3 regions of the Arthrobacter sp. U41 genome follow, and region 2 is predicted to be linked to each of the others. Evidence: riboswitches for the same ligand, from Rfam matches in the RefSeq annotation. Region 2 holds a riboswitch; each other region holds the start of a gene.
What was found. Region 2 has a riboswitch for thiamine pyrophosphate ahead of ASPU41_RS17675 (bifunctional hydroxymethylpyrimidine kinase/phosphomethylpyrimidine kinase). Riboswitches for the same ligand answer to the same signal wherever they lie in the genome.
Positions count from the first base shown of each region.

Region 1: it holds a riboswitch for thiamine pyrophosphate, as region 2 does, so the genes downstream of both, thiC (phosphomethylpyrimidine synthase ThiC) here and ASPU41_RS17675 (bifunctional hydroxymethylpyrimidine kinase/phosphomethylpyrimidine kinase) in region 2, are expected to answer to the same signal.
Region 3: it holds a riboswitch for thiamine pyrophosphate, as region 2 does, so the genes downstream of both, ASPU41_RS04420 (ECF transporter S component) here and ASPU41_RS17675 (bifunctional hydroxymethylpyrimidine kinase/phosphomethylpyrimidine kinase) in region 2, are expected to answer to the same signal.

Region 1 is NZ_CP015732.1:3,996,868-4,000,655, reverse strand. It holds gene ASPU41_RS18275 (alpha/beta fold hydrolase) at 1-131, shown strand, start outside; gene thiC (phosphomethylpyrimidine synthase ThiC) at 128-1,954, opposite strand; TPP riboswitch at 1,950-2,057, opposite strand; gene ASPU41_RS18265 (GNAT family N-acetyltransferase) at 2,144-2,644, shown strand; gene ASPU41_RS18260 (amidohydrolase family protein) at 2,648-3,730, shown strand.
Region 2 is NZ_CP015732.1:3,879,878-3,883,665, reverse strand. It holds gene ASPU41_RS17680 (Rne/Rng family ribonuclease) at 1-1,898, shown strand, start outside; TPP riboswitch at 2,001-2,098, shown strand; gene ASPU41_RS17675 (bifunctional hydroxymethylpyrimidine kinase/phosphomethylpyrimidine kinase) at 2,081-3,658, shown strand.
Region 3 is NZ_CP015732.1:933,503-937,290, forward strand. It holds gene ASPU41_RS04415 (ABC transporter ATP-binding protein) at 1-1,317, opposite strand, end outside; gene ASPU41_RS04420 (ECF transporter S component) at 1,317-1,949, opposite strand; TPP riboswitch at 2,016-2,159, opposite strand; gene ASPU41_RS04425 (heme-degrading domain-containing protein) at 2,341-2,886, shown strand; gene ASPU41_RS04430 (DUF4235 domain-containing protein) at 3,016-3,279, shown strand; gene mnhG (monovalent cation/H(+) antiporter subunit G) at 3,283-3,699, opposite strand; gene ASPU41_RS04440 (monovalent cation/H+ antiporter complex subunit F) at 3,689-3,788, opposite strand, start outside.

The DNA of each region.
Region 1 (3,788 bases), 120 kb from region 2:
TGCGTGAGACCGGCGCCCTGCACCGCGTTGCGCCCGGCGGCCACCGGCCCCAGGATTCGCCGGAGGGCAACCGGGCCATCCGGGCCTTCATCGCCGACGTCGGGCGGCACCAGCACGCCGAGGCGTCCTAGCCGGCTTCGGGTCCGCCGACGGCAGGCGCCGGCAGGTAGACCTTGCCGCCCGAGGCGATGAACTCGTTGCTCTTTTCCCGCATTCCGGCCGCCAGCGCGGCCTGCGGATCCGCTGAGCCGTATTCGTCCCGGATGTCCTGGCTGATCCGCATGGAGCAGAACTTGGGTCCGCACATCGAGCAGAAATGTGCCGTTTTGGCCGGCTCCGCGGGGAGCGTCTCATCGTGGAACGCCTCGGCCGTCACCGGGTCCAGGGACAGCGCGAACTGGTCCCGCCAGCGGAACTCGAACCGTGCCTTGGACAGGGCGTCGTCGCGTTCATGCGCACCGGCGTGGCCCTTGGCGAGATCCGCGGCGTGGGCTGCGATCTTGTAGGTGATCACCCCGGTCTTTACGTCGTCCTTGTTGGGCAGTCCCAGGTGCTCCTTGGGCGTGACGTAGCAGAGCATCGCTGTTCCATAGCGGGCAATCTCGGTGGCGCCGATCGCCGAGGTGATGTGGTCATAGCCGGGTGCAATATCGGTGACCAGCGGCCCCAGCGTATAGAACGGGGCTCCCTTGCAGAGTTCCTGCTGGCGCTCGACGTTTTCCCGGACCAGGTGGAACGGCACGTGCCCGGGCCCTTCCACCATGACCTGTACGTCGAAAGTCCAGGCCCGCTGCGTGAGCTCGGCCAGGGTGTCCAGCTCGGAGAACTGCGCCGCGTCGTTGGCATCCGCCGTCGCGCCGGGCCGCAGCCCGTCACCCAGCGAGAACGCGACGTCGTAGCGGGCGAAGATCCCGCACAGCTCATCGAAGTGGGTATAGAGGAAATTTTCCTGGTGGTGGGCCAGGCACCAGCCGGCCATGATCGCTCCGCCGCGGGACACGATGCCGGTGACCCGGTTGGCCGTCAGCGGCACGTAGCGCAGCAGCACCCCGGCGTGGATGGTCATATAGTCCACTCCCTGCTCGCACTGCTCGATCACGGTGTCCCGGAAGATCTCCCAGGTAAGGGCGTTCGCCTCACCATTGACCTTCTCCAGCGCCTGGTAGATGGGGACCGTGCCGATGGGCACAGGGGAGTTGCGGATGATCCATTCGCGCGTGGTGTGGATGTCGTCCCCGGTGGAGAGGTCCATCACCGTGTCCGCACCCCATTGGGTGGCCCATTGAAGTTTGTCTACTTCCTCAGCGATGGAGCTGGTTACTGCGGAGTTGCCGATGTTGGCGTTGATTTTCACCAGGAACGCCTTGCCGATGATCATCGGTTCGGATTCAGGATGGTTGACGTTGCTGGGGATGATGGCGCGGCCCGCGGCCAACTCGCTGCGGACCAGCTCGACGTCGCAGTTCTCGCGCAGCGCGACGAACCGCATCTCCTGGGTGATCACCCAGTCCCGCGCGTACCGCATCTGCGTGACCGTCCTGCCGTCGACGGCGCGGCGCGGCACCGGGCGGGCGCCCATCCACTCGGCCGACGCTGCGCCGCGCCGCACTGCCGACCTGCCGTCATCCAGCAGTTCCCGGGCCCTGCCCTCGTAAGGTTCGGTGTCCTCCCTGGCGGCAATCCAGGGACCCCGGAAAGGCTCCAGCCCGCGGACCGGTTCACTTCCGGGACCGGCGGTGCGGTACACGCGGAACGGGGCGTTGGCGGCGCCGGCCGGGGAGTCGGCCAGCGCGATTTCGGTCACCGGGACGCGGATGCCGTGTTCGGCGTCCGTGGCGAACGCCAGGGAGTGGGACCTCAGCGATTGCGTGGGGGCCGCGGGCTGGACCGGGACTGCCTGCTCGTCGTCGTCCCGGTTTTGGACAGGGCTGTGCTGCGTCAATTGCGTGTTCACGGAAATACTCACTTCCTTCGCCGGCATTACCCGGACAGGTTCAACGGTCGCAGGCTGCGTCAGCCCGATCTCAGCCCCTGCAAGGGCACCCGTGTGGTCGTAGACGAAGCTACCACGTGCCGTCGGAAAGCCTGGCGCGTGTGACGGGGCCCTCACGACGCCGTGTTGACGCGGTGTTAGCGTGGCATCGTGACTCAGCCCAAGGCCGTACCCCGCATCAGGACAGCGACGCCTGAAGACCTCGCGGCCCTCCCGGCTCTTGAGGCCGCGGCGGACCGCTTGCTCAAGGCGGAGGTCGGGTACCGCGCGCTCCCGGCCCCAGGGCCCCCGACGTCGGGTGAGACGCTCTTCATACTGGTCGCCGGGAATCCGACTGTGGGGTTTGCCCGTGTTGATGAGGTTGGCGGCCAGGCCCATCTGGAACAAGTCTCCGTGCATCCCGACTCTGCTGGGCGCGGGGTCGGAAGGTCTTTGGTGGAGGCGGCCATCGACGGAGCCCGGATACGCGGCTATGAATTCATGACCCTTTGCACTTTCAGGGACGTCCCGTTCAATGCACGGTTTTACGCGAGCTGCGGCTTCGCGGAGCTCGCCGAGCCGGGGAAGGCGCTGGCCGCCCTGCGGGCCTACGAAGCACTGCCGGGGCTGGATGATCTTGGCCGGCGGGTCGTCATGCGGCTTAGGCTTTAAGCCATGACCGGCATCATCGAATTCAGCGGCCCCGTCCTCACCGGACCCGAGCAGGAACACCGCGGACTCTGGTCCGTCGATGGCCTCCTGACCTTCCGCAGGCCCGCCGCCGCCCCGGACCTGATCCTGGACGGCTGGGTCATCCCCGGACTGGTCGACGCGCACTGCCACATCGGTCTTGGACCCGGCGGGGACGTCCCGGAGCAGCTGGCGGAAGAACAGGCCATGACCGACCGCGACGCCGGAACCCTCCTCGTCCGCGACGCCGGCGCCGTCCACGACACCCGCTGGATCCAGCAACGGGCGGACCTGCCGCGCCTCATCCGCTCGGGCCGGCATATCGCGAGGACCCGGCGGTACCTCCGGGGCTTCGCCGTCGAGGTGGAGCCCGAGGACCTGGTGGAGGCCGTGCGCAAGCAGGCGCGGGCCGGCGACGGCTGGGTCAAACTCGTGGGGGACTGGATCGACCGCGACGCCGGCGACCTCGCCGCCAGCTTCCCCGCGGCGGAATTGAAAGACGCCATCGCGGCCGCCCATGATGAAGGCGCCCGGGTCACGGCCCACTGCTTCGCCGAAGACACCCTGGACGACATGCTCGACGCCGGGATCGACTGCATCGAGCACGCGACCGGCCTGCTGCCGCGGCATCTGGCGCGTTTCGCCGAACAGAGTGTGCCGATCGTTCCCACGCTCATCAACATCGCCACCTTCCCGGACATCGCCGCGCAGTCGGAGGCGAAGTTCCCCCGGTACGCGGCGCACATGCGATCCCTCTGGGAGCGCCGGGCCGAACGTGTCCTGGCCGCCTTCGAAGCCGGCGTCACTATCTACGCCGGGACGGACGCCGGCAGCGTGATCACGCACGGGCGCATCGTCGACGAGCTCCAGGCCCTGCACGCAGCCGGGCTCCCGGCCGGGGCAGCCCTCGATGCCGGCGCCTGGGCCGCGCGGGCCTGGCTCGGGGCCGGCGGCCTCAGGGACGGTGCCAGCGCCGACGTCCTGGTCTGCGCCGAGGATCCACGCAGCAATCTGGCCACCCTGCGGGACCTCAGGAATATCGTGCTGCGCGGCGAACTGCTCCGGTAGGAGACTTCGGATTCACTAGGAATAAATTGAAGCTTCAAGGAATTTAGTTCTATGAAAG
Region 2 (3,788 bases):
GCCGCAACGCCGTGCTCTACGCCGGCGAAGTCAATTGGGAGTCCGTCAACCTCGAAGGCAAGCAGCGCCGGATCGAGAACGCGCTGAAGTCCGGCGACTCGGTACTGGTCCAGGTCACCAAGGACCCGGTCGGCCACAAGGGCGCACGCCTCACGAGCCAGATCTCCCTGCCCGGCCGCTACCTCGTCTACGTTCCCGGCGGTTCCATGACCGGAATCTCCCGCAAGCTGCCCGACGTCGAACGCAACCGGCTCAAGCGGATCCTCAAGGACCGGCTGCCGGAAGATGCCGGCGTCATTGTCCGCACCGCGGCCGAGGGCGCGTCCGAGGAAGAGCTCACGCACGACATCAACCGCCTCCGCGCCCAGTGGGAAGGCATCGAGGGCCAGTCGACCTCCACCAAGATCCTCGCCCCCGAGCTGCTCTACGGCGAACCCGATCTGACCATCAAGGTAGTCCGTGACGTCTTCAACGAGGACTTCTCCAAGCTGATCGTCTCCGGCGAGGAAGCCTGGGACACCATCGAGGCCTACGTCACCTACGTGGCGCCCGACCTCGTGGGCCGGCTCGAGAAGTGGACCAAGGACACAGACATCTTCGCGGCCTGGCGCATCGACGAGCAGATCCACAAGGCGCTGGACCGCAAGGTCTTCCTGCCCTCCGGCGGCTCCCTCGTGATCGACCGCACCGAGGCCATGACCGTGGTGGACGTCAACACCGGCAAGTTCACCGGCAGCGGCGGCAACCTTGAGGAAACCGTCACCAAGAACAACCTCGAAGCTGCCGAGGAAGTCGTCCGGCAGCTGCGGCTCCGCGATATCGGCGGCATCATCGTCATCGACTTCATCGACATGGTGCTTGAATCGAACCGCGACCTCGTGCTGCGCCGAATGGTCGAGTGCCTGGGCCGGGACCGCACCAAACACCAGGTGGCGGAGGTGACCTCCCTGGGCCTCGTGCAGATGACGCGCAAGCGGATGGGCACCGGGCTGCTGGAAGTCTTCGGCGAACAGTGCGAAACCTGCGCCGGCCGCGGCATCGTCACCCACGACGAGCCGGTCGAGCACCGCCGCGCCAACGTTGTTGCCGCCGAGCACCACGTCCCGCGCACGGAACACCAGCAGCCGGCCGCGCGGACCGAACGCAAGAGCCGGCGCCGCGGCAGGGGCGGCCAGGGGCAGGAGGACCAGTACGTCCCGGCAGCAGTCCATCCCGAGCCGACCGAGGCCGAACGCCACGCCAAGGCCGAGGCAACCCGGGCAGCGCTGGCGAACATCGCCGCGGCGGCCCACGCCGCGCACCTGCATGACGGGGAGGCAGCCACCGCTGCCGACGCCGAGACCCGCCAGGCCGCTGTCGATGCGGTCGTCGAGCTGGCCGCCACAGAGGAAGCAGCGGGACGGCCCGCCGCCGTGCTGACGTTCGGCGGTGAGCAGGTCGCCCTGCCGTTCGTGGAGCACGCCGACAAGGCCAATGCGCCCGCGCTGACCCTGGACCTGCTGACAGAGGCCTTCGCCCACCTGGGTGAGGCCGAGGCAGCCCAGGCGCCGGCGGCAAAGTCAGCCGCGGCGACGGCCCCGGCCGCCCGGTCCGCGGCGGCAGCTCCGGCGCGCACCGGCGGAACCGGCCCGGGACGCACCCAGGCGCCGGGTTCCCAGACCGAGGCGGAAGCCGAGGCCGGAACCTCACGTGCCCGTCGCGGCCGCCGCAACCGGAGCGCCAGCCGCGCCCAGGGTGCAGCCAACGAGACCTCCGTGGAACAGCGGCAGGAAACTCCGCACGCCGCAGCGGTCTCGGTGCACGAGGCGAAGGTACCGGCAGCAACAACGCCGGCCGCCAAGCCTGCTGCGAGCGAGCCGATCATCCTTGGCGTCGGAGTTCCGGCCTCGGAGCTCTAACCGAAACAGTTCAGCAAGGCCGCGGGTGCGGTCCGGACGGCGTAGCAATACGCCAGGTTCGGGCCGTGCCCGCGGTTTCGTTAACGGATGAGGCTAGGCTGGATCACTGACACGGGGTGCCGCGCATCGAGCCGGCTGAGATCCAGACCCGTTGAACCTGTCCGGTTAGCACCGGCGAAGGGATGTCTCTCTTGACCACCGCCTCATCATTTCTTCCGTCTGACCCTGCCCCCTTGGCGCCCCGGATCCCGCGCGTGCTGGCGATCGCCGGCTCCGATCCCTCCGGCGGCGCCGGGATCCAGGCCGACCTCAAGAGCATTGCCGCCCACGGCGGCTATGGCATGGCGGCCATCACGGCCCTGACCGCGCAGAACACCCGCGGCGTCAGCGCCGTCCATGTCCCGCCCGCGGCCTTCCTGACCGCCCAGCTCGACGCCGTCAGCCAGGACATCAGCATCGACGCCGTCAAGATCGGGATGCTGGGGGATGCCTCCGTGATCGACGCCGTGCGCAGCTGGCTGGCGAAGACCCGCCCCGGCGTCGTGGTCCTGGATCCCGTGATGGTGGCGACCAGCGGCGACCGGCTGCTGCAGGAGTCCGCAGAGGCTGCCCTGCACGCCCTGCTGCCGTATGCGGACCTGATCACCCCCAACCTCGCCGAGCTCGCCATCCTGCTTCGGGAACCCGCCGCCGAGGACTGGTCCGGGGCGCTGGAACAGGGCAAACGGCTCGCCGCGCAGACCGGAACCACGGTCCTGGTGAAGGGCGGACACCTTGAGCGCGGCGGATGCCCCGACGCGCTGGTCAACACCGGCGGACTCCTCGCCCAGGACGTCGTGGTGGTGCCGGGGGAGCGGGTATCCACCCGCAACAGCCACGGGACAGGATGTTCGCTGTCCTCGGCCATGGCTACCGTGCAAGCCAGAACCATTGGACACGCCGGGGCGGGGGACTGGGAGGCTGCGCTCCGCGAGGTCAAACCCTGGCTGCAGGGGGCACTGCGCAGCTCGGACAAGCTTGACGTCGGAACCGGCAACGGTCCGGTCCACCACTTCCATCATGTCCAGCAGCAGACCGAGGACCACGGCCGGACCCGGCGGATACCGGCCGCCGGTGAATTCGCCGCCGCCCTCCGGGCCTCCGCAACCGCCGACCTCGAGTCGATCTACGGACTGGACTTCATCAAGGCCCTTGCCGACGGGTCGCTGCCGGAGCACGAATTCGCCTACTATCTCGCCCAGGACGCCCTGTACCTCAACGGCTATTCCCGGGTCCTGGCCCGTGCCGCCGCCATCGCACCCACCGAGGCTGAGCAGCTCTTCTGGGCCCGCTCCGCCCAGCACTGCCTCGAAGTGGAATCCGATCTGCACCGGACCTGGCTGAGCGGCCGCACGGCACACGTGACGCCCGGGCCGGTCACCAAGTCCTACGTGGACCATCTGCTGGCCGCGTCGGTGTCCGGCAGCTACGCGGTGCTGCTCGCCGCGGTGCTGCCGTGCTTCTGGCTCTACGCCGAGGTCGGGGAAACCCTGCACGGGCAGTTCCTCGCCGCGGGCGCCCCGGCCGAGAATCGCTACGCGGTGTGGCTGCGCACCTATGCCGATGAGGACTTCGCGGCCGCCACCCGGCAGGCCGTCGCCTACACAGACGCTGCGGCGCGGGCGGCGTCGGAGAGCGAACGGGACGCGATGGCCCTGGCCTTCCGGCAGTCTGCCCGCTACGAGGTCGATTTCTTCGACGCGCCGCGCCGGCACGCCTGACGTGGGGAGCCGGGGGAGCCTGTACGATGGTTGGGCACGGTTCCGGAAGTCGTTGCGGCAAGGCTCTGTCCATACAGAGTGGCGCCTATCACGTACCTCCCTTCGGAACCAGCCTCATTTGCGGCCGAAG
Region 3 (3,788 bases), 1.4 Mb from region 2:
TTCGTCCACCCGATCCTCGCCGCGGCCCAGGTGCCGGGGGCCGAACATCAGCTCATCCAGCACACGCCCGGTGACGAACTGGTGCTCGGGTTCCTGGAACACGGTGCCTATCCTGGCGATCAGCTGCTGCGCCTTCCACTTGTACGGATCGATCCCCGCGCCGGCACTGAGCTCCAGGGTGGCGGAGACCGTGCCGGACACCGGCGGGAGCAGGCCGGCGAGGGTCAGGGCGAAGGTGGACTTCCCCGAGCCGTTGGGGCCCGTGATGGTAAGGGCTTCGCCGGCGCGGACCTGGGCGATGATGCCGGACTGCACGGGCTCCGGCGGGATCGGCCGGAAGCCGCCGCGGAGACCGGCCCGCCGCGGACGTTCGCGCGACACGGCCAGATCCTCCGCGGCGAGCAGCAGCTGGCCCGCGGGCCCGGCACCGGGGGTGGCGCCGGGCCCGCCCCCGGCCCCCGCGGCGCGGGCCCGGGTCGGCGGCACGTAGCCGGGGACCCAGACGCCGGCTGCGGTGAGCATGTCCCGTGCCTCGGCCAGGACCCGGTCCGGCGGCCCGTCGATCAGCACGGCGGAGTCCGTCGCCGATCCGGGCTGCAGCACCACGATCCGGTCCACCAGGTCCTTCCAGACGGAAACCCTGTGCTCCACCACCACCAGGGTGGCCCCGGTCTTGTCCAGGCAGCGGCCGACGGCGTCGCGGACTTCCAGGACACCCGCGGGGTCCAGATTGGCGGTGGGTTCATCGAGCAGGATCAACCCCGGGCGCATCGCCAGGATGCCGGCGAGCGCCAGGCGCTGCTTCTGCCCGCCGGAAAGCGCCGACGTTGGGTGGTCCAGCGGCAGCCGGCCCAGCCCGACGTCGTCCAGCGCCTCCGCTACCCGCGGCCAGATCTCCGCCGGGGGCACGGACAGGTTTTCGGCGCCGAAGGCGACATCGTCGCCCAGGCGCGAGAGCACCACCTGGGTCTCCGGATCCTGCTGGACCAGCCCGGCCCGGCCGCGCCGGGCCCGGGGCGGGGCCCCGTCGACCAGCAGGCGGCCGGTCTCGTCGGCGTCCTCGGCGTCCACCGGTGCACCGGCACGGTCAGCGTCACCGGCGGAGCTGTCGCCCAGCACCCCGGCCAGGGCATGGAGCAGCGTGGACTTGCCGGCACCGGAAGGTCCCAGCAGCAGCACCCGCTCCCCGGGCCCGATGTCCAGGTCCAGGCCGCTGATGGCGGGCCGGAGCCGGCCGGCGTGCCGCCAGCCCCAGCCCCGCGCGGTGACCGTGGCCGGGCGGCCCCCGCTGCAGGCGGACGTGCTGTAGGCGGACATCAGGAGAAAACGGGCTCCGTGGCCGCCCTGCGGGAGGCAAAGGAACTCAGTACGCCCGTCCTGGCCAGGCCCCGGGTAGCGAGCCAGGACAGGCTGCCGGCGATCACCGCGCCGGAAACGGCCGTGAAGATGATGTAGGCGAGCTTGTCGCCGCCGGCATACGCGATGTTCCAGCCCCAAGGCATAAACGCATCGTTCAGCCCGCAGAACAGGCCCGCACCGGCACCGGCCAGCACCGACACCGGCAGGTTGAACTTCTTGTACACGAATGCGGCGAACACCAGCTCGGCGCCAAGGCCCTGCAGCAGGCCGGAAATGAGCACCGTGGTGCCGTATTGCGAGCCCATGATCAGCTCGCCGGTGGCGGCCACGGTTTCGCAGAACAGCGCGGCTCCCGGCTTGCGGATGATGAGCATTCCCAGCACCGCCGGGATCATCCAGCCGCCGGCGTAGAGCCCGGTCAGCGGCGGGTAGAACGCGTTGACGGGGGCGGAAATGAGGTTGGCGCCCTGGGACCAGGCCCAGAAGATCACGCCGCCGGCGACCGCGATCAACGCGGCCACCACAATGTCCACCACACGCCAGTTGTAGCCGCGTCGGGTGAGCGTCTGCTGGGCAGATGTATCAGTCATGTCGTCCTCCTGAGGAACAGGAGGGGAGAGTGCGCCGGGGTCCGCGGCTTCCGCCGCCGCTCCGGGCACTCTGAGAACTCGACTCCCTTGCGCCGGTACTAACCGGATCAGGTTCGAGGGTCTGCGGCTGTCCGCACTCTCAGCGCCCACCTGTGGTTTCCCCGGATTTCCCCGGTGATGCCCGACGGCGGCGCTCCCCTGTCGTATTTAATATCGCCCTTGTGGGCGTGGCCCAGTTTACACCCACCGGGCGCTGCTTTCTTAGGTTACCGTCACAATCCGCGGCCTCCGGTGCCGGTGACCCGGAAGCCTCTGCTTGGTAGAGTCGGCAAGGCATGGGAACCCCCGGATGCCGCCACCGCCGGCGGCTACCTAACGGAAGCTGAAACACTTGACCAACGCACCAGCGACTTCCCCCGACTATGACCCGGACTCCGAGGACGAGCAGCCGCACGGATCCCTGGGGGCGCTCATCGGACGCATCCTGGCCGAAATCGACGAGCTGCAGTTCCGGTCTTTCGGCAAGGACGATGCCCTGGACCTGGGCCTCCTCCTGGTTGAACTCGGCAGGCAACGCTCCCATCCGATCGCCATCGACATCACCAAGGGTGAGCAGGTGCTCTTCCACGCGGCGCTGGAGGGCGCCACGCCGGACAACGAACGCTGGGTCAGGGCCAAGCAGCGCACGGCCGTCCGCTACGAGGTCCCGTCGCTGCTGGTCGGTCTCCGGGCCCGGGCCGCCGGGACGAGGATCGAGGACAACGCATGGTTCGACCAGGCAGAGTTTGCCGCCCACGGCGGCGCCTTCCCCGTCTACGTGCGCGGGACCGGGATGGTCGCCACCGTCACGGTGTCGGGGTTGCCGCAGAAGGCCGACCATGAGCTGGTGGTCGAAGCCCTGTCCGAGATCCTCGGCCGCGCCGGGACCTCAGGCTAGCCTGCCGCCGCTGCCGCACCCCAGCCATGCGGGACCCCGCGGCATCAGCTCCTTTGCCCTGGCTGGACCGCCGGGCAAGGACCGCTAGGCTAGGGGAAGCCCTGTTTCCTCCCGCTAGGAGTCCGAAGAATGAACATCTTCATCAAACTGCTCGGCACCGGCATCAGCCTGCTCGCCGGCTTTGTCGGCACCAAGCTCGTTGACACCGTCTGGGAGAAATCCACGGGCAACAAGCCGCCCAAGGGCCACGACGACGATGTGCCCACCACGCTGCGCTCTGCCCTGACGTTCGCGCTGATCTCGGCATCCGTCAGCGCCATCATCCAGGTCCTCGCGAACCGCGGGACCCAGCGCGCGATCACCCGTTTCGCCAAGTCCCAGGACCTCGTCTAGCACTCACCGCCCGTCGGTGACCGCGTCGCCGTCGTCCTCGGTGAAACCGCGTGTGCCCGCCGCCTGCTGCACCACGGCCTCCAGCTCGTCCGTGCTGAGCAGCTCCGGGTGCAGGTGCTTGGTGCGGTACCCGGCCCGGCCCACCATGTGGGCCGACACCGGCACGGTGAGCAGCTGGAAGATCCAGGCGACCACCAGCACCGGCCAGACCCACCAGGTGCGCATTTGAAGTCCCAGCGCGAAGAGCAGCAGGAACAGCCCCAGCACCTGCGGCTTGGTGGCCGCATGCATCCGGGTCATGAGGTCCGGGAATCGGAGCAGCCCCACCGCCGCGGCGAGGGACATCAGCGCGCCGAGCACCATAAGGACCGCGGAGACGGCGTCGATCACGGTGTCGCCGGAGAAGGTTTCAGGATTCACGGGGCTGCTCCCGCCGGTCGGCAACGAAGCGGGCCACCGTGACGGAGCCGACGAACCCGATCAGGGACACCGCCACCAGCAGCATGAGG